Spirosoma aureum: one gene and its partner. The protein of the gene in region 1 binds, or shares a complex with, the protein of each later gene. Links are inferred from orthologs where the notes say so. Each region holds a gene or a part of one and is shown on either strand. Other genes may lie near its edges.

Region 1 (8,465 bases):
CCCCAGAAACGATAATTTCATGCGTACAGCTTAAAAATCCGATGTCGTTTGTTTGATGTCTCGTAAAGGGTGGGACTTAACACAAGCTAGGTGGTGAGTATTATGTAAGTTTGCAAAAGTACAAAATAGACCCCGAATCGCCTAACTGTCTCTAAACGCACTTTATGCCTCGCTTGCTCTCATTTGTCTTTTCAATCACTTATTTATTCGGTTATTACACGCAGGCAAATCCCATTTCGAATAACCAGCTCCTTGCCGATTCGCTGGCAACCCAGCGTCTTCTGGCCAGAGTTGAAGCGTTTCAGTCAGGGCCTGCTGCCCGGTACGGTACAATAGCCCTGTCGGTTCGCCGGGTGAGCGATGGAACCGAACTCATTGGTTATAATGCACATCAGAGTTTACCATCGGCTTCTACACTAAAACTCATTACTACCGCTACAGCAATGGCCGTACTGGGCAGTAACTATACATATACAACAACGCTGGAATATGATGGTACGATCAAAGACAGCACCTTGATGGGCAATCTGTACATTCGGGGAACGGGAGATCCGTCGCTTGGCAGCTGGCGATTTCCCAATTATTATGATCTGAGTGCCTTACTTAAATACTGGTCAGCAGCCGTTAAAGCAGCTGGCATTCGCCGGATACAGGGAACGGTAGTGGGCGATGCCAGCCTATACGATGAATTAACAACGCCCGACACCTGGCCGTTTGGCGATTTAGGCAACTATTACGGGGCCAGTCTGAGCGCGCTTAATATCAATGAAAATTTATATCGGGTTTTCTTTAAAACAGGTAAATCCGTCAATGTTCCAGCCAGCGTTTTACGTACCGACCCTGCCATACCCTACCTGGCTTTTCGCAATACGGTCGTAACTGATGCAGCCAACACGGGCGATCAGGTCAATATCTACGGTACGCCATTCATGAATCAACAGTGGCTGACCGGTAAGGTTCCGATTGGTGAACCGGCAAACGAATTTAGTGTTAAGGGCTCATTGCCCGATCCAGCTTTTTTTGCCGCTTTCGCACTCCATAGTCAGTTAGGGCAGGATACTATACTTGTCAGTGGTTCACCTAGTTCGGTGGGCGGTGGCTTACCCAATTCCTTTCCGGCTATGGGTAAACGAACGGTGTTAAATCAACACCGCTCCCCCACACTGGTCGAACTGGTTCTGCAAACGAACTTCCAGAGCATTAATCTCTACGCCGAAGCATTGCTTCGAACCACGGCACTGACCCTAAACAAAACGGTTCGTTCGACCAGCGCCAGTATTGATGAATTGATCAAATTCTGGCGAACCAAGGGAATAAACCTCGATGGTTTCCGGATTCGGGATGGGAGTGGATTATCGGCCGTGGGTGCCCTTACCGCCGACAACATGACCAGTATTCTTAGTACAATGGGACGCGAGAAGGCGTTCCCGCAGTTCTATGAAACGATTCCAATCGTTGGGCAGACGGGCACCGTAAAAACACTGGCACGAGGTACAGCCGCAACGGGTAACATTCGGGCTAAGAGTGGCTCAATTGAAGGTGTCCGGGCTTATGCGGGTTACTTCACCGCTGCCGACGGTGAGCGTATGAGTTTTTGCATCCTGGTCAATAAATTTACCCCAGGCCAGAACCGCGCGGTAACTACGGAGCTAGAGAAAATTTTTGTGGGACTGGTTGGGTTGAGCGGGAAGTGAGCAAATCGGGATTCGGTTTATGGTAGTAGGCAGGTAAACTCACCTGCCTACTACCATAAACCGAATTGGCAAACTTAGTCGTCATCTTCGTGGTCGCACACGGTAACGACATTAAACCAGTATTGGCCAATGGCTTTTGTTACTTCACTGAGCCGTTGAAACGTTGGTGGCTTGGTGATAAAACTATTGGCTCCGTTAAAATAAGATGTTTCAATATCGTCTTTAGCATCGGAGGTTGTCAGAACGACAATGGGAATATGACGAAGCTGTTCACTGGCTTTAATTTCGCGTAAAGCCTCCCGGCCGTCTTTTCTGGGCATATTCAGGTCCAGCAAAATCAGCTCAGGGAGCGTATGTGATGAGCCAACATACCGTCCTTTATAATTTAAGAAATCGAGCAGATCTTCACCATCTTCGGCAAACGAAATCCGGCTGGCAGGATAATGTTGATGAAAAGCTTCACGGGTTAGGTAACGATCGTCTTCGTCGTCATCAACTAGCAGAATATGAATAGTTTTCTGTGGGGTTTGATCGGTCATAATCGTATAGTGATTGGCTTTCGGGCAGGACTACGATAAACGTTGTTCCTTTTCCTGGCTGACTTCGGGCAGTGATATGGCCGTGGTGAGAAACAGTAACTCGTTTACAAATAGCGAGCCCGATGCCAGTGCCTTCAAATTCACTTTTGCCGTGCAATCGTTGGAAAACTTTAAAAATATGATCTAAATATTTTTCGTCAAAGCCGATCCCATTATCTTCAACGGTGATCTCGAAGTAGAGTCGGCCGGAAATTAATTCAGGGTATGTCGACCCATCAATGGGATTAGCCTGTATTCGGAGAAGAGGCTGTACATCTGCCCTTGTAAATTTCAGCGCATTGGAAATCAAATTCGTAAACAAATGATCCATTTGGCTTCCAATGGCCTGAATCATTGGCAACTGGCCAACTTCTAGCCGAACGTCCAACCCTTTAATCCGTAGCTCCTGATCATCTAATATCCGTTGAACAATCGTAGCTAAGGCAACAGGCTTAAACTCTTCCTGGTGATTCGAGATCCGAGAAAAATTCAGGAGATCTTTAATCAATTTCGACATCCTTTCGGCAGAATGAACAATTTTGTCCATAAACATGAGGCTGTCGCCATCGAACAGGTTGCCGTATCGATCTGTGATCAGATTAGCAAAGGATTGAATCTTCCGGAGCGGCTCCTGCAGATCATGACTGGCAACGAAGGCAAATCGTTCCAATTCTTCATTAGACGCTTCTAACTGACGAATCTGCTCTTTAAGTCGCGACTCATAGGCTCGAAGCTGATCTTCATTCTGTTGCCGACTCGCCAGTTCCTGCTCCAGTAAACGATAGGAAATTACCAGTGAAAGAAACGTGAGTAATGAAAGCGTAAAAATAATGATGAGCGTATTACGAAACGATCGGGCGGCCTGCCGATTTCGCATCTCCATCAGGGTCCGTTCCGTATCGACCATGATGGCTACATGGCGCCGAAGGGCATCCATACGCAACCGGCCCTCAGTGCTCAGTTTCAGCACAATCGGAACTTTAGCCATTCTGTTTTTGACCCGCATCTGGGAGACTTCCAGCTTAGCCTCCACCAACTGATCGAGTAAGGTAGTTCGCTGAACCTGCAATGCGTTATCACCCATGAGCGCGTGCAATTGCTTCAATCGGACCGGTAATAGGGTCAGCGCAATTTTGTAAGGCTCCAGGTATGTCGTATCATTTGTCAGAACATAGCCCCGTGAGCCCGTTTCAACATCTTTCACCAGTGATAGAATAGTCTCCAGCGAGCCGACCACTTCATAGGTATGACGAACTCGTTCTGTATCATTCCCATACTGATTATAACTGTAGAATGACAATGTAAAGCCCGACGCAATTAAAACCATTGCCACAAAGAACCCGAACGCAATGCGTCGATTCATGATCTTTGGAGCAACCTGATGAAGAATTTTCATGACGTCGAAGAACTCTTTACACTGCAAATATAAATAAAGAAATGGGCAAACTTGCCTTTAGAGGTAGGTGTGCCCTGGCCTGAAAAAGCCGCAATTCTTACAGTGTTTCAACAACAAGATTATGGTTTGTATAGATACAGATATCTGCCGCTATGTGCAGGCTTTCCCGGACCATTTCTTCGGCAGATAGCGCCGTTGCGTGTTTCTTGAGCGCTACAGCGGCCGACTGCGCATAGACACCACCAGACCCAATAGCTGCAATATCGTTATCCGGTTCAATCACATCACCCGTACCCGATATCATCAACAGATCTTCTTTAGAAGCTACAATCAACATCGCTTCCAGTTTGCGCAGATACCGATCAGTACGCCAGTCTTTAGCCAGTTCGATGGCGGCTCGCTTCAGATTTCCGCCATACGCATTTAGCTTCTCTTCAAATCGCTCAATAAGGGTAAACGCATCGGCGGTTGAACCGGCAAAACCGGCCAGAATTTTACCGCCCATCAAAACGCGTACTTTACGGACGTTACTTTTGGCAACTGTGTTGCCCATGGTGGCCTGGCCATCGGCGCCAAGCGCGACATGGCCATTGTGCCGAATACCAACCACCGTAGTGGCATGAATGTTGGGTTGCATGAAATAAAAATTGTCAGCTTATATAACGTACTAACGACCGTTTACGGTTCATCGTTATGTTACCCGCGGTTTGTTTAGTAGCTGACTGGTAAAAACTACCTATCCTGGTCAGTCAGCAAAAAAGTGTAAATAACAACCTATATAGCCATACGCTTATTCCTGAACTTCGGCGAATGGAATGGGACGATTAACACTTTCTTCCAGGGAAATAAACGTTTCAGTACGCTGAATACCGGCAACTTTCTGAATTTTATCGTGCAATACTTCGCGAAGATGCTGGGTATCCCGGCAAACGATTTTAGCAAAAATACTGTAAATCCCAGTTGTATAATGAACGTTGACAACCTCCGGAATCTTTTCCAATTGCTCAGAAACTTCGCCGTAGAGCGAACTCTTGTCGAGGTAAATACCCAGAAATGCACTGATATCCCAGCCAAGCTTGGTATGATCGATAACCAGTTGCGATCCGCGGACAATGCCCATTTGTTTGAGTTTATTCATACGGACATGCACGGTGCCTCCAGATACGAAGATTTGCTTACCAATTTCGGTATACGCCATATTGGCATCCTTCATCAGTAAGTTTAGAATTTTAAGGTCTGTATTATCAATTTCTAAATTTTTCTCGGTCATTTTTAGTTTGTTTTTGATAAATATCAACAATAATACCTAATTTTTGAATAGGATGTAAATTTTTCGAAATTTTCATGTAAAATTTGCAATGAATCAGGCCCATCCATTATCTTTGTATTGTCAAGTTGATCGAGCGGGGTCACACGCCGGTCTTCTTGATATTTTTCCTCACACTGTAGGATGTCGAAATTGGCAGACGTGCCCTCCTGTCTCGGGGGTGGTGATAAGGGATAAACGCAGCATAATGCCGCCTGCAAGGGCGACTGGGGTTGACCACCAGAGTTGTACTGTGGCTAACTGCACCGTGGGCGGTTCGAGTCCCCCTCCTACAGCATTTGGTTTTTAGTTTGTTGATGAAGTGTAATTGAACACGCCGGCTCCACGATGAGTCCGGCGTTTGTTTTTTTGTACCCGTCCTTATCTGACCAAAACGCGGACTTTTTTGCTTATTTTTGCAGTTTATCAGTAAAGACTCCTCCGTTTTATAACGTGAAACATATTCGTAATTTTTGCATTATTGCCCACATTGATCACGGCAAAAGTACACTAGCCGACCGCCTGCTGGAATTTACCAAGACTGTAGGGTCCCGCGATATGCAGGCTCAGTTGCTCGACGACATGGACCTGGAACGTGAGCGGGGTATTACCATCAAGAGCCATGCTATTCAAATGGACTATATGTACAACGGTGAGTTGTACACATTAAACCTGATTGATACGCCGGGACACGTCGATTTTAGCTATGAAGTGTCGCGGTCGATTGCCGCCTGCGAAGGTGCGCTGCTTCTCGTTGATGCCTCGCAGGGTACAGAAGCCCAAACCATTTCCAACCTCTATCTGGCGCTCAACAACGATCTGGTCATTATTCCCGTTCTGAATAAAATTGACCTGCCCGGCGCTATGCCCGAAGAAATTAAGGATGAGATGGTCGACCTGCTGGGTTGTGATCGCGACGACATTATTCCGGCATCGGGTAAGGAAGGTATTGGCGTTCCCGAAATCCTGGCGGCCATTGTCGAGCGGATTCCCCCACCGAAAGGCGATCCTGACGGTTCGCTGCAAGCGCTGATTTTCGACTCACACTTCAACTCCTACCGGGGTATTGAGGTTATTTTCCGGGTCAAGAACGGCCGCATTCGCAAGGGCGACAAGGTAAAATTTATGAACACAGGCAAAGAGTACTTTGCCGACGAAATCGGAACGCTACGCCTGACCCAGGAACCTAAAGACGTCATTGAATGTGGCGACGTTGGATACCTGATCTCGGGAATTAAAGTAGCGAAAGAAGTGAAGGTGGGCGATACCGTTACCACCATCGACAATCCCGCCAGTAGTGCCATTCAGGGTTTCTCAGAGGTTAAACCAATGGTATTTGCCGGCATATATCCGGTAGAAACTAGCGAATTTGAAGACCTGCGCGACGCCATGGAAAAGCTCCAGTTGAACGATGCAGCACTGGTTTGGGAGCCCGAAACGTCGGCGGCTCTGGGCTTCGGATTCCGGTGCGGTTTTCTGGGAATGCTCCACATGGAGATTGTACAGGAACGGCTGGAACGCGAGTTCGATATGACCGTTATTACCACTGTACCGTCGGTACGGTTTGAGGTATTGACCACCAAAGGTCAGGAACTTCAGGTGTCGGCACCAGCCGAAATGCCCGAACCGAACCTGATCGACTACATTGAAGAGCCCTTTATCCGGGCGCAGATCATTACCAAGGCCGAGTATGTTGGCGGCATCATGAGCTTGTGTATGGACAAGCGTAGCATTCTCAAAAACCAGGTTTACTTGACCGCTGATCGGGTTGAACTTCAGTTTGAAATGCCACTGGCGGAGGTTGTGTTCGACTTTTTCGATAAGCTCAAGACGATCTCCCGCGGCTATGCTTCCCTCGATTATGAGTTTATGGACAACCGTGAATCCGACATGGTAAAGCTGGATGTGATGCTCAATGGTGATAAAGTCGATGCCTTATCGGCCATCGTTCACCGGTCGAAGTCCTATGAATGGGGGAAGAAATTGTGCGAAAAGCTTCGGGAGTTAATTCCCCGCCAGCAATTCGAAATAGCCATTCAGGCTGCTATTGGCCAGAAAATCATTGCCCGCGAAACGCTGAGTGCCCTTCGCAAAGACGTATTGGCGAAGTGTTATGGCGGTGATATTTCCCGGAAGCGCAAACTGCTCGAAAAGCAGAAGAAAGGGAAGAAGCGAATGCGCCAGGTTGGCAACGTCGAGATCCCGCAGGAAGCGTTTATGGCCGTATTGAAGATCAATTAACGTATTGAATACACTTAATTTTGATGCTCAGGGGCATCTCTTTCCCTATGATCTGATTGAAACAGAATGGAAGCCATTCGCTGATACATTCGGCTGGAACGATCACCGTCATACATTAATTGAGCTGTTCTATTCATTTTTAAATAAGCTTAATGATCTATCTATCAATGAGTTTACTTTATGGATTGACGGAAGTTTCGTTACGCGGAAAGAACATCCGAATGATATTGATGCCGTAGTTGTTCTTCCAACACCAATATATCGACAATTTGAAAAGCATTTAAGGACATTAAGGGAGCAGTTTGACGGTTTAGATATATATTTTGTGCGATTGATAAGTGAAGAAGAACCCGATTACTTCCTCTATGTTTCAGACCGTGCGGAGTGGCTATTCCAATTTACTATGACCAAGCCGGATCGGGTTACACGACGGAAATTTCCAAAAGGCTTTTTACAACTAATTTGGAACAATGAATCGGCGCTCCAACGTACATAGCGAAATTGTTGACGTTCTCAATCGGATTGAGCGGCTTAATGAGTTGGTTCAATTACATAAGCAACAACCACTTGTTGATACGTTGACGGTAGAAGGCTATGAACGGCTACGCGAACAATATATAAACCAGTTGGAAGAGCTACTGGCCTCCTTAAACATCAAGGCAGAAATACATCTTAAAGCCGCCTAAACCTAAAATCTGGTCGGCACAACGTCGAGATCCCGCAGGAAGCGTTTATGGCCGTATTGAAGATCAATTAAGTTAAAAAGCCCCATCGTTAATCGGTGGGGCTTTTTACATGGCTTTTGCCCGGCTTTATTGGCTTACTACCCGAATTCCTGCTTTTACCTCAGCCACTTTCTCTCGTAAAACAGCCAGCGAATCGTCCATAACGGTTACATGCCCCATCTTGCGGAACGGTTTCGTGATCGCTTTCCCATAAAAGAACGGGAACACGCCCGACATAGTCAGCAAATCCTCCAGCCCCTCATAAATTGCTGGACCCGTGAAGCCATCTTCGCCAAGTAGATTGACCATAGCCGCTGGCTGATAGGATGTTGTATCGCCAAGTGGGTAATTAAGAATAGCGCGCCAGTGCTGCTCAAACTGAGAGGTGACATTAGCCCGAATCGTGTGGTGACCGCTATTGTGTGGGCGCGGTGCCACTTCATTAATCAACACATTTCCAGACTTGTCGAGAAATAATTCTACGGCCAGCAAACCCACAATTCCGAATGCTTCGGCAGTTCGACG
Region 2 (7,532 bases), 2.4 Mb from region 1 along the record:
TTACGCTCCCCAGCAATTATTGAAAGATCATCCAATGGAAAAGTAAGTAAAAACAATGGTAATGGAGACAACAAAGGACTCCATTACCATTGCTTTGAAGGATTGGTAGTACACGAATTTATACCTTCTAAAAACGATCAGCCTTAAAAATCTTCTTTTTTCTTCTATGTCAACAGTAACGATGTCACCAATTGGATTCAATTTATTGGCCTGGTCGGCACCTATTTCCGAGAAAATGAATCCAATTGCTGAGCGACTAAAAGCCATTGGCTACGACGGAATCGAATGTTTTATCGACAATCAGGATATTTCTGCCTATCGCCAGTTTGGTAATCATTTACAGCAGCTTGGATTGCAAAGTACCACTGTTATGGTTGTTGGACCTGATGAAAATCCAGCCAGTGAATCTGCCAGAATTCGCGAACAGGCATTGGATTTTCTGAAAGGAGCCATTGACCGGGCTCATGCGATGGGTGCAACAATCATTTGTGGCCCAATGCACTCGGCATTTGCGACATTCAGCCGACGTGAGCCACAACCAGAGGAGTACGCATATAGCGCAGAAGTTCTTCATGCGGCTGGCGAATATGCCAAACAGGCCAATATCGTATTGACACCCGAAGCGTTAAATCGCTTCGAATGTTACCTCTGTAATACGATGGAACAATTGCTGGATTTAATTCGCCGAACCGACCACCCGAATGTACAGGCTATGTTTGATACCCATCATGCCAATATGGAAGAGAAGCGTTTCCCGGATGCCATCCGTACGATTGCACCTGTTTTGGCCCATGTTCACATCAGCGAAAATGACCGGGGAACGCCGGGTGATGGACATATTCCCTGGGACGATACGTTCCGGACACTGGCTGAACTGAACTATACCGGCTGGATGACAATTGAAGCTTTTACCCGCAATGATGTAGATTTTGCCAATTCAATCAATGTCTGGCGGGAGTATAATGATCCGTGGGATATTGCCGAAAATGGCCTCAACTTCATTAAAAAGATGCAGGCCAAATACGCTAGATGATTGAACCCAATAATCTTGGCTATTGTACAACGCGGGTGAAAACCCGCGATTTTTGTTTGTAAAAGTGAGCTACATGAGAGACAGACAGAATTTGGCTCATTTTTGTACCCGTAACGTTTTCCATTCACCCCTCCGTAATGAAGTATTCGGTATTTATTCTGCTGGTTATCAGTCTGGCGTGTTCATGTCGCACCCGGGTCGATAGTCCACGATCCATGAACCCAGCCGCGGCCATCCGTCAGAAAGCCATTGACGAAATTCGGGAAACAGATCAGAATTTCAGCATTATGTCAGAAAAACAAGGCATGTCGAAAGCTTTTATAACTTATGCCGCAAACGATGTCATCCGGATGAATGAGGGGGCAGCTCCAACGGTTGGTTTTGATTCCCTCCGGGCGCAAATGAGCCGAATACCTGCAAATGGCTCAGTATTGACCTGGCAGGTGCTTAAAACTGATGCGGCTCAGTCGGGCGAGTTAGGGTATACGTTTGGCCAGTGGATGCTGACGAGTAAAAACGAAACCGGGAAGCGTAACGAGCAACATGGTGTTTATGTAACCGTGTGGAAACGTCAGCGTAATGGACAGTGGCGATTTGTACTTGATGGAGGCAATACAACGCCAGAGCTAAAATAAAGTCGGTAGTTTGTGGAGTTGTCAGGCTGTTTGCCGTTCGTTGTTCAGGAGAACGGGCTAACTTTGCAGCCACAAACTACCAGTACAAACTTGTCTCTCTTTCGCTCAACCTCACGCGGCCCCTCTCTTTACACGCTCTCGTTTTGGTTGCTGTGTGTCAGTAACTTCCTGTTTTCGGCAAGTTTTTCGATGATGATTCCTGAGCTTCCCGACTACCTGACGAAGCTGGGCGGGCGGGAATACGTGGGGCTCATTATCGCCCTGTTTACGCTTACCGCAGGTGTTTCACGGCCATTTAGTGGAAAAATCACCGATACTGTCGGGCGAGTACCCGTTATGGCATTTGGGTCGATCGTCTGCTTTTTATGCGGGTTTTTGTATCCTTATCTCCTAACCGTATGGGGGTTTCTGACCCTCCGACTCATTCATGGTTTTTCGACTGGAACCAAACCGACCGCTACATCGGCCTATGTTGCCGATGTAGTTCCAGCCACCCGGCGGGGCGAAGCAATGGGTATGCTCGGCCTATTCACAGCAATGGGCATGTCGCTGGGGCCTGCTATTGGCAGTTGGTTAGCCGACGACTATTCCATGAATGTCATGTTCTGGACTTCATCGGCTTTTGCGTTGTTATCGATAGGCATTCTGCTCCAGATGCCTGAAACACTGGTCAACCGGCAGCCGTTCCGGTTTGGTTTATTACGCCTGAAACGAGAAGAACTGTTTGATAAACAAGCCCTTCCACCGTTTTTGGTTCTCCTGCTTCAGTCATTTTCGTCGGGGGTGATTTTAACCGTAATTGGCACAGTCAGCGCATCGCTTGGGATCGCCAATAAGGGATTGTTTTTTACCGTTTACACCATTGCATCACTGGCTGTCCGGTTGCTGTTCAGTAAATCATCGGATCGCTACGGACGATTACCGGTTTTGTTTATCTCAACTGCGGTACTTGCCTTTTCGATGGTACTACTTATTCTGACCGACCCATCGGATCGCAATGCGCCCAGTTGGTTCTGGACAGCAGCTATATTCTATGGTATGTCGTGGGGAATGAATTCACCGACCATACAGGCGTGGACGGCTGATCTGAGCAATGAAGCGACGCGGGGCCGGGCCATGGCGACCATGTATATTGCGCTCGAAGCAGGCATAGGAATTGGCGCACTGGCATCGGGCTGGCTGCTCAATCACATCACTGGAGAAGCAGGTATCGATTCATCCTTTGCGGTGTCAGGGGGACTTGCCATGATTGCTGTTTTCTACCTGGGATGGCTCTGGCGCCAACGACAAAAGCCAGGTCGTCACCCGATTGATGAGGCTGACGAAATGGCGCTAATCGACGGAGAGCCATGATCACTGACCTCGAACCCCACATCCGGCCGTTGGTCGAGGCTTTGAATGCAACGGGAGTTGTGCGTACATTCTCGAGTTGCGAAGGACATTTTCGCCCCGACGAGCAGACGATTGTCGATCGAAATCGGGCTGAAGTCCGGTTTGTGCCTGCGGATGGAATAATGATTGAAAAGGTAGAACGATTCGTAAGTTTTATATTGACCCGTTTCAAGAGCCAGCATGGACTGATCCCAATTAACGTTGTGGGTTATAAGCTATACACGCCCATTGACGACGAAACCGTTGACGAAACGTTTGTTCTGGAGCTTCGTCCTTTCAATCGATTTGACCCACCCGACCGTAAACGATCTGACACAGATCGGGCCGTTGACCAGGTGATTCAGACACTTACTTTGTGGTCGAAAGATCGCTAAAGCCCGGATGCAGGTTTTCGTACAGCCTGGCCGTCTCGATCTTCCGACCACGTTTATAGCTTACAAAATAAATTGGCTTAAATCGCGGTTTTGCACTAAGCCGTCGAGTTTTTCATTGACCAGCTCTTTCGTAACCACTACGTGCGCATTGGCTCCGATAACGTCCGGAATATCAAACATGAAATCGTTCATAAGATGGCTCAGAACGGTCTGTAGTCGTCGGGCACCAATGTTTTCAACCTCGGCATTGACTTCGAAAGCAATATGAGCCATTTCGCGCAGGGCATCGTCCTGAAAACTCAGTTCTACCCCTTCGGCAGCCAACATCGCCACATATTGCTTGGTCAACGCATTTTTTGGTTCTTTTAAAATCTGGTAAAAATCATTCTCCGACAGGCTTTGCAGCTCGACCCGGATCGGGAAACGGCCCTGTAGCTCCGGAATCAGATCGCTGGGTTTGGTAACATGGAAGGCGCCGGCAGCAATGAACAGAATGTGATCGGTATGGATAACACCATACTTGGTATTGACCGCGCTGCCCTCAACGATGGGCAACAGATCACGCTGAACACCCTCACGACTTACATCGGGGCCACCACCATTACCCGAACGGGAAGAAGCTACCTTATCGATTTCGTCGATGAAAATTATACCGGCATCTTCTGCTTTACGGATCGCTTCTTCCTTTACTTCGTCCATATCGATCAGCTTAGCCGCTTCTTCTTCAAGTAGAATCGTTCGGGCTTCAGCGATAGTGACTTTGCGTTTTTTGCCGCGTTTGGGCAACATGCCCCCAATCATTTCCTGAATGTTCATCATCGACAGGTCATCAACGGCACCGCCCATGATGCCGATGTTCGGCGTCTGACTTTGCTGGACATCGATATCAATCTTACGGTCGTCCATTTCGCCGGAGCGTATCTTCTCGCGGAACCGCTCACGGGTTCGTTCATTCAGCTCGGCATCGGGATCTTTGACATCAGTCTCAAAACCCAGTTGGCCATTCGCCGATTTTACGGGCGGAATCAGAATGTCGAGAATGGCATCTTCAACGAGTTGCTGGGCCCGAACCTGAACGGCCTCTTTTTTTGCCGCCCGCACCATATTAACCGACTGTTCGACCAGATCGCGCACCATGCTTTCGACATCACGACCGACATAACCAACTTCGGTAAACTTCGAAGCTTCGACTTTTATAAAGGGCGCATCAGCAATTTTTGCGAGTCTTCGGGCAATTTCGGTTTTCCCAACGCCCGTTGCGCCGATCATCAGAATATTGTTAGGCGTAATTTCACGCTGCATATCGGCCGTACTGTTCATCCGGCGCCAGCGGTTACGAAGGGCAATCGCTACGTTGCGTTTGGCATCGTTCTGGCCGATGATGTATTGATCCAATTCGGCAACAATCTGCCGAGGGGTAAGGTCTTTGAGTAATTGAGTCATTGATAAAACGGGATGCCTTCTGCACCCCGTCAAAGAAACACAGGAAAAATGAAAATGTGCGAAAGGGAAGGGGATTTTTGGTTAAACCCGGACTCGTATTCTGTCAAATTAGCAATAAACCTACTAAATGCGATACCTCATTACTGTGGCTATAAACCATCAAATGACCACCTTGCATAACAATGAGGTCAGGCGTTGTGAACCGAATTGGTAGGATTTTGTCATGTGTACCATGAATATGGATGACAGAAGTAGGTATGCGTTGATTATCCCAGGTTAAAATTGCTCGAATTGCCCATTTCATGAAGACTTTATCGGTATCAAGAAGTATTTGCTTTAAAAGAAGCTTCGTCGCAGCGTCTTTTGCTCCAAAAAGCCAGTAAGTAGGTGCTATAGGTAAGGCAAAAATGGTCACAGGAATAAATCGATCGAGTGAGAGCTTGCCAAAAAAGCGCCAATACCAGGGCAAGCCTGCAGAAAGACCTATACTTGAAATGATAATTGTTTTCAGTGGCTTCAGTTTTTTTGCTATTTCAGTCGCAATCATACCACCAAATGAGACACCAATTACATAAAACGGTACTGATGTATCAATCAGTTGTGCCATTCGAAAAGCATAACTTTCCAAAGTATCACTGGGCATAACAGGTAGCCAGTCCAAATAAATGAATTGGTAATAGTCAGGTAGTACTAATTTTTGAAAAATACGCTTGTCAGCGCCCAGCCCACTAATGAAATAGATATTCAACCCTTGTGCATAGAAAATAAGTAATACAAAAAAGGATCATCCCGCCGAGTAAACCCGTAAACCGATAATGCCAACGCCAATAAGTGTCAGAAAAAACAGTTCGGTCAGGGACCAGTTGGTTTTGAAAATAAACACATCGACGGCTTTGATCAATGCCAGGGCCATAGCAGTCCAGACCGCAAAGGCGGTTGGTGTTGGAATCTGTTTAATGGCCTGTGAGAAAAAATAGATATTGGCTATCCCAAATACAACATAGCCAACAAACGGAAGCAGAATTGGCAAACCGACATTCGGGGTGTAAAACGTATTCCAGCGGAGCGTTTTCAACAGATCGAACGTCATATATTTAACGGAATAGGTCCAGGCAGTTTCAAAGGAAGCTGCGATGAACAGAAACAACCAGGCTTGCACAATCAGTTTACGTTTTCAGTTTCTAATGGCGAGGGATTCGTTTGTCGGTTGAGCCGTTTCTTCATGAAACGCAGCAGGTTGGGGCGAAGCATGTAATAGCGTGTAAACCATTTATTGGTCAAGAGCTTTCGTTCGTCAAACCGTTTCACTGAAAAAGCGTGCTGCAAAAAATAGTCTTTCGGGTAATCATAATATAAGCCCCAGTTTTCCGGAAGATTGCCTGGCGTATGTTCAGGATCGTAGGCCGTGCCAAGCAGATAGTCGAAAAACGAAAACTTCGTGCCAAAGTTAGCATGGAAAACTTCCTGATAATTAGCATGATGCCACAAATGAAGGTGCGGACTATTAAAGATATACTTTAATGGCCCTAGCTTAACCCGAATATTGGCATGGATAAACATCCCGAACATAGCATCCAGCAACGCTTTGATCGGAATTACGGCCGGATCGGCACCGAGCAGAATAATGGGCGCAAACTCGATGGTCTGGTTGATGATGATCTCGACAACATGGGAACGCGATCCAGCCAGAAAATCGACCTCCTTATTGGAGTGATGGGCTTCATGTGTACGCCAGAGCCACTTGTTTGCGTGTTGAAAGCGATGAAAAAGGTAAATGTACAGGTCGTGGGTAAACAGAAAAAAGAACACCTGTACCCAAACTGGCCAGTGCCTGACAAATTGCCAGTCTGACCAGTCGAAGTGCGTTTGCAGTGGAGCAATAATGTAATCAAAAATCAGGATCTTGAGAAAGTAACTCTGAATAAGGGTATACCAGACCAGGTCAACCCAGAATCCTTCACGAAACAGCGGAAGCCCCTTGCGGTAGGGTGCAACCCGTTCCCAGATAAGAATGCCGACGATCCAGACCACCAGAATAGCGGTCGTGATTCGTAATAATTCTGCCTGCGGCATAATGTTTAACAAGTGTTTGAGGGTGATACGGTAGCTGGTGTCGCCAAAGTGTATGATTCATCAATTGTATCATACAAACCGTATCGTTCTAAAATAATGTTCCACCGGCATAAGACTTTTGCTTCGAGCCGTGTCACGGTTACTAGATACACGATTAGTTACCGTGACACGGCTCGAAGCAAAAGTCCTAGGGCAATTAAACCGAAAAAGCGGAATTAATATTTAACCGTAGCCGCTTCATCGGCCCTAGTTCAGTTTCATATACTTTTTTTACTCCATCGCCGAGGGCGGTTTCGACATCGCGAATGTCGCGGACCAGCCGCTGTAATCCCTGTGGTTCAACCGAAGCGGCATGGTCAGAACCCCACATAGCCCGGTCGAGGGTGAAATGGCGCTCCACGAAGGTTGCTCCCAGCGTAACCGCGGCAACCGTTGTCGAAAGGCCTGTTTCATGTCCCGAATAACCAATCGGAATAGTTGGGTATGCAGCCTGGAGGGTTGGGACCATCCGTAGATTTAATTCTTCGGGTTTGCAGGGGTAAGCCGAGGTCGAATGAGCAACCAGAAGCGGGTAGTCGGTAT

Evidence for each region.
Region 2: the proteins of hslV (region 1) and hslU are in contact, whole or in part, in a solved structure (PDB 1G4A), measured with the Escherichia coli proteins. The link is inferred for Spirosoma aureum from one-to-one orthologs.

What each region holds. Positions count from the first base shown.
Region 1 is NZ_CP050063.1:7,345,302-7,353,766, forward strand. The notes cover bases 2,536-5,533. They hold hslV (ATP-dependent protease subunit HslV), read right to left. Parts: upstream 4,306-5,533; coding sequence 3,766-4,305; downstream 2,536-3,765. Other genes in these bases: G8759_RS29250 (sensor histidine kinase), read right to left, coding at 2,536-3,668; G8759_RS29260 (Lrp/AsnC ligand binding domain-containing protein), read right to left, coding at 4,459-4,938; lepA (translation elongation factor 4), read left to right, coding at 5,428-5,533. Outside these bases: G8759_RS29235 (MBL fold metallo-hydrolase RNA specificity domain-containing protein), read right to left, coding at 1-21; dacB (D-alanyl-D-alanine carboxypeptidase/D-alanyl-D-alanine endopeptidase), read left to right, coding at 165-1,694; G8759_RS29245 (response regulator), read right to left, coding at 1,769-2,233; more of G8759_RS29250, read right to left, coding at 2,187-2,535; more of lepA, read left to right, coding at 5,534-7,215; G8759_RS29270 (DUF6932 family protein), read left to right, coding at 7,220-7,711; G8759_RS29275 (hypothetical protein), read left to right, coding at 7,686-7,901; G8759_RS29280 (5-(carboxyamino)imidazole ribonucleotide synthase), read right to left, coding at 8,028-8,465. UniProt on the Escherichia coli protein: Protease subunit of a proteasome-like degradation complex believed to be a general protein degrading machinery. The complex has been shown to be involved in the specific degradation of heat shock induced transcription factors such as RpoH and SulA.
Region 2 is NZ_CP050063.1:4,937,443-4,944,974, reverse strand. Bases 2,687-5,494 are described here. They hold hslU (ATP-dependent protease ATPase subunit HslU), read right to left. Parts: upstream 4,878-5,494; coding sequence 3,495-4,877; downstream 2,687-3,494. Other genes in these bases: G8759_RS19550 (alpha/beta hydrolase), read right to left, coding at 4,981-5,494; G8759_RS19560 (hypothetical protein), read left to right, coding at 3,018-3,434; G8759_RS19565 (MFS transporter), read left to right, coding at 2,687-3,021. Outside these bases: G8759_RS19580 (PVC-type heme-binding CxxCH protein), read left to right, coding at 1-46; G8759_RS19575 (sugar phosphate isomerase/epimerase family protein), read left to right, coding at 182-1,033; G8759_RS19570 (YybH family protein), read left to right, coding at 1,171-1,668; more of G8759_RS19565, read left to right, coding at 1,759-2,686; more of G8759_RS19550, read right to left, coding at 5,495-5,625; G8759_RS19545 (DMT family transporter), read right to left, coding at 5,662-6,036; G8759_RS19540 (sterol desaturase family protein), read right to left, coding at 6,039-6,950; G8759_RS19535 (N-acetylneuraminate synthase family protein), read right to left, coding at 7,147-7,532. UniProt on the Escherichia coli protein: ATPase subunit of a proteasome-like degradation complex; this subunit has chaperone activity. The binding of ATP and its subsequent hydrolysis by HslU are essential for unfolding of protein substrates subsequently hydrolyzed by HslV.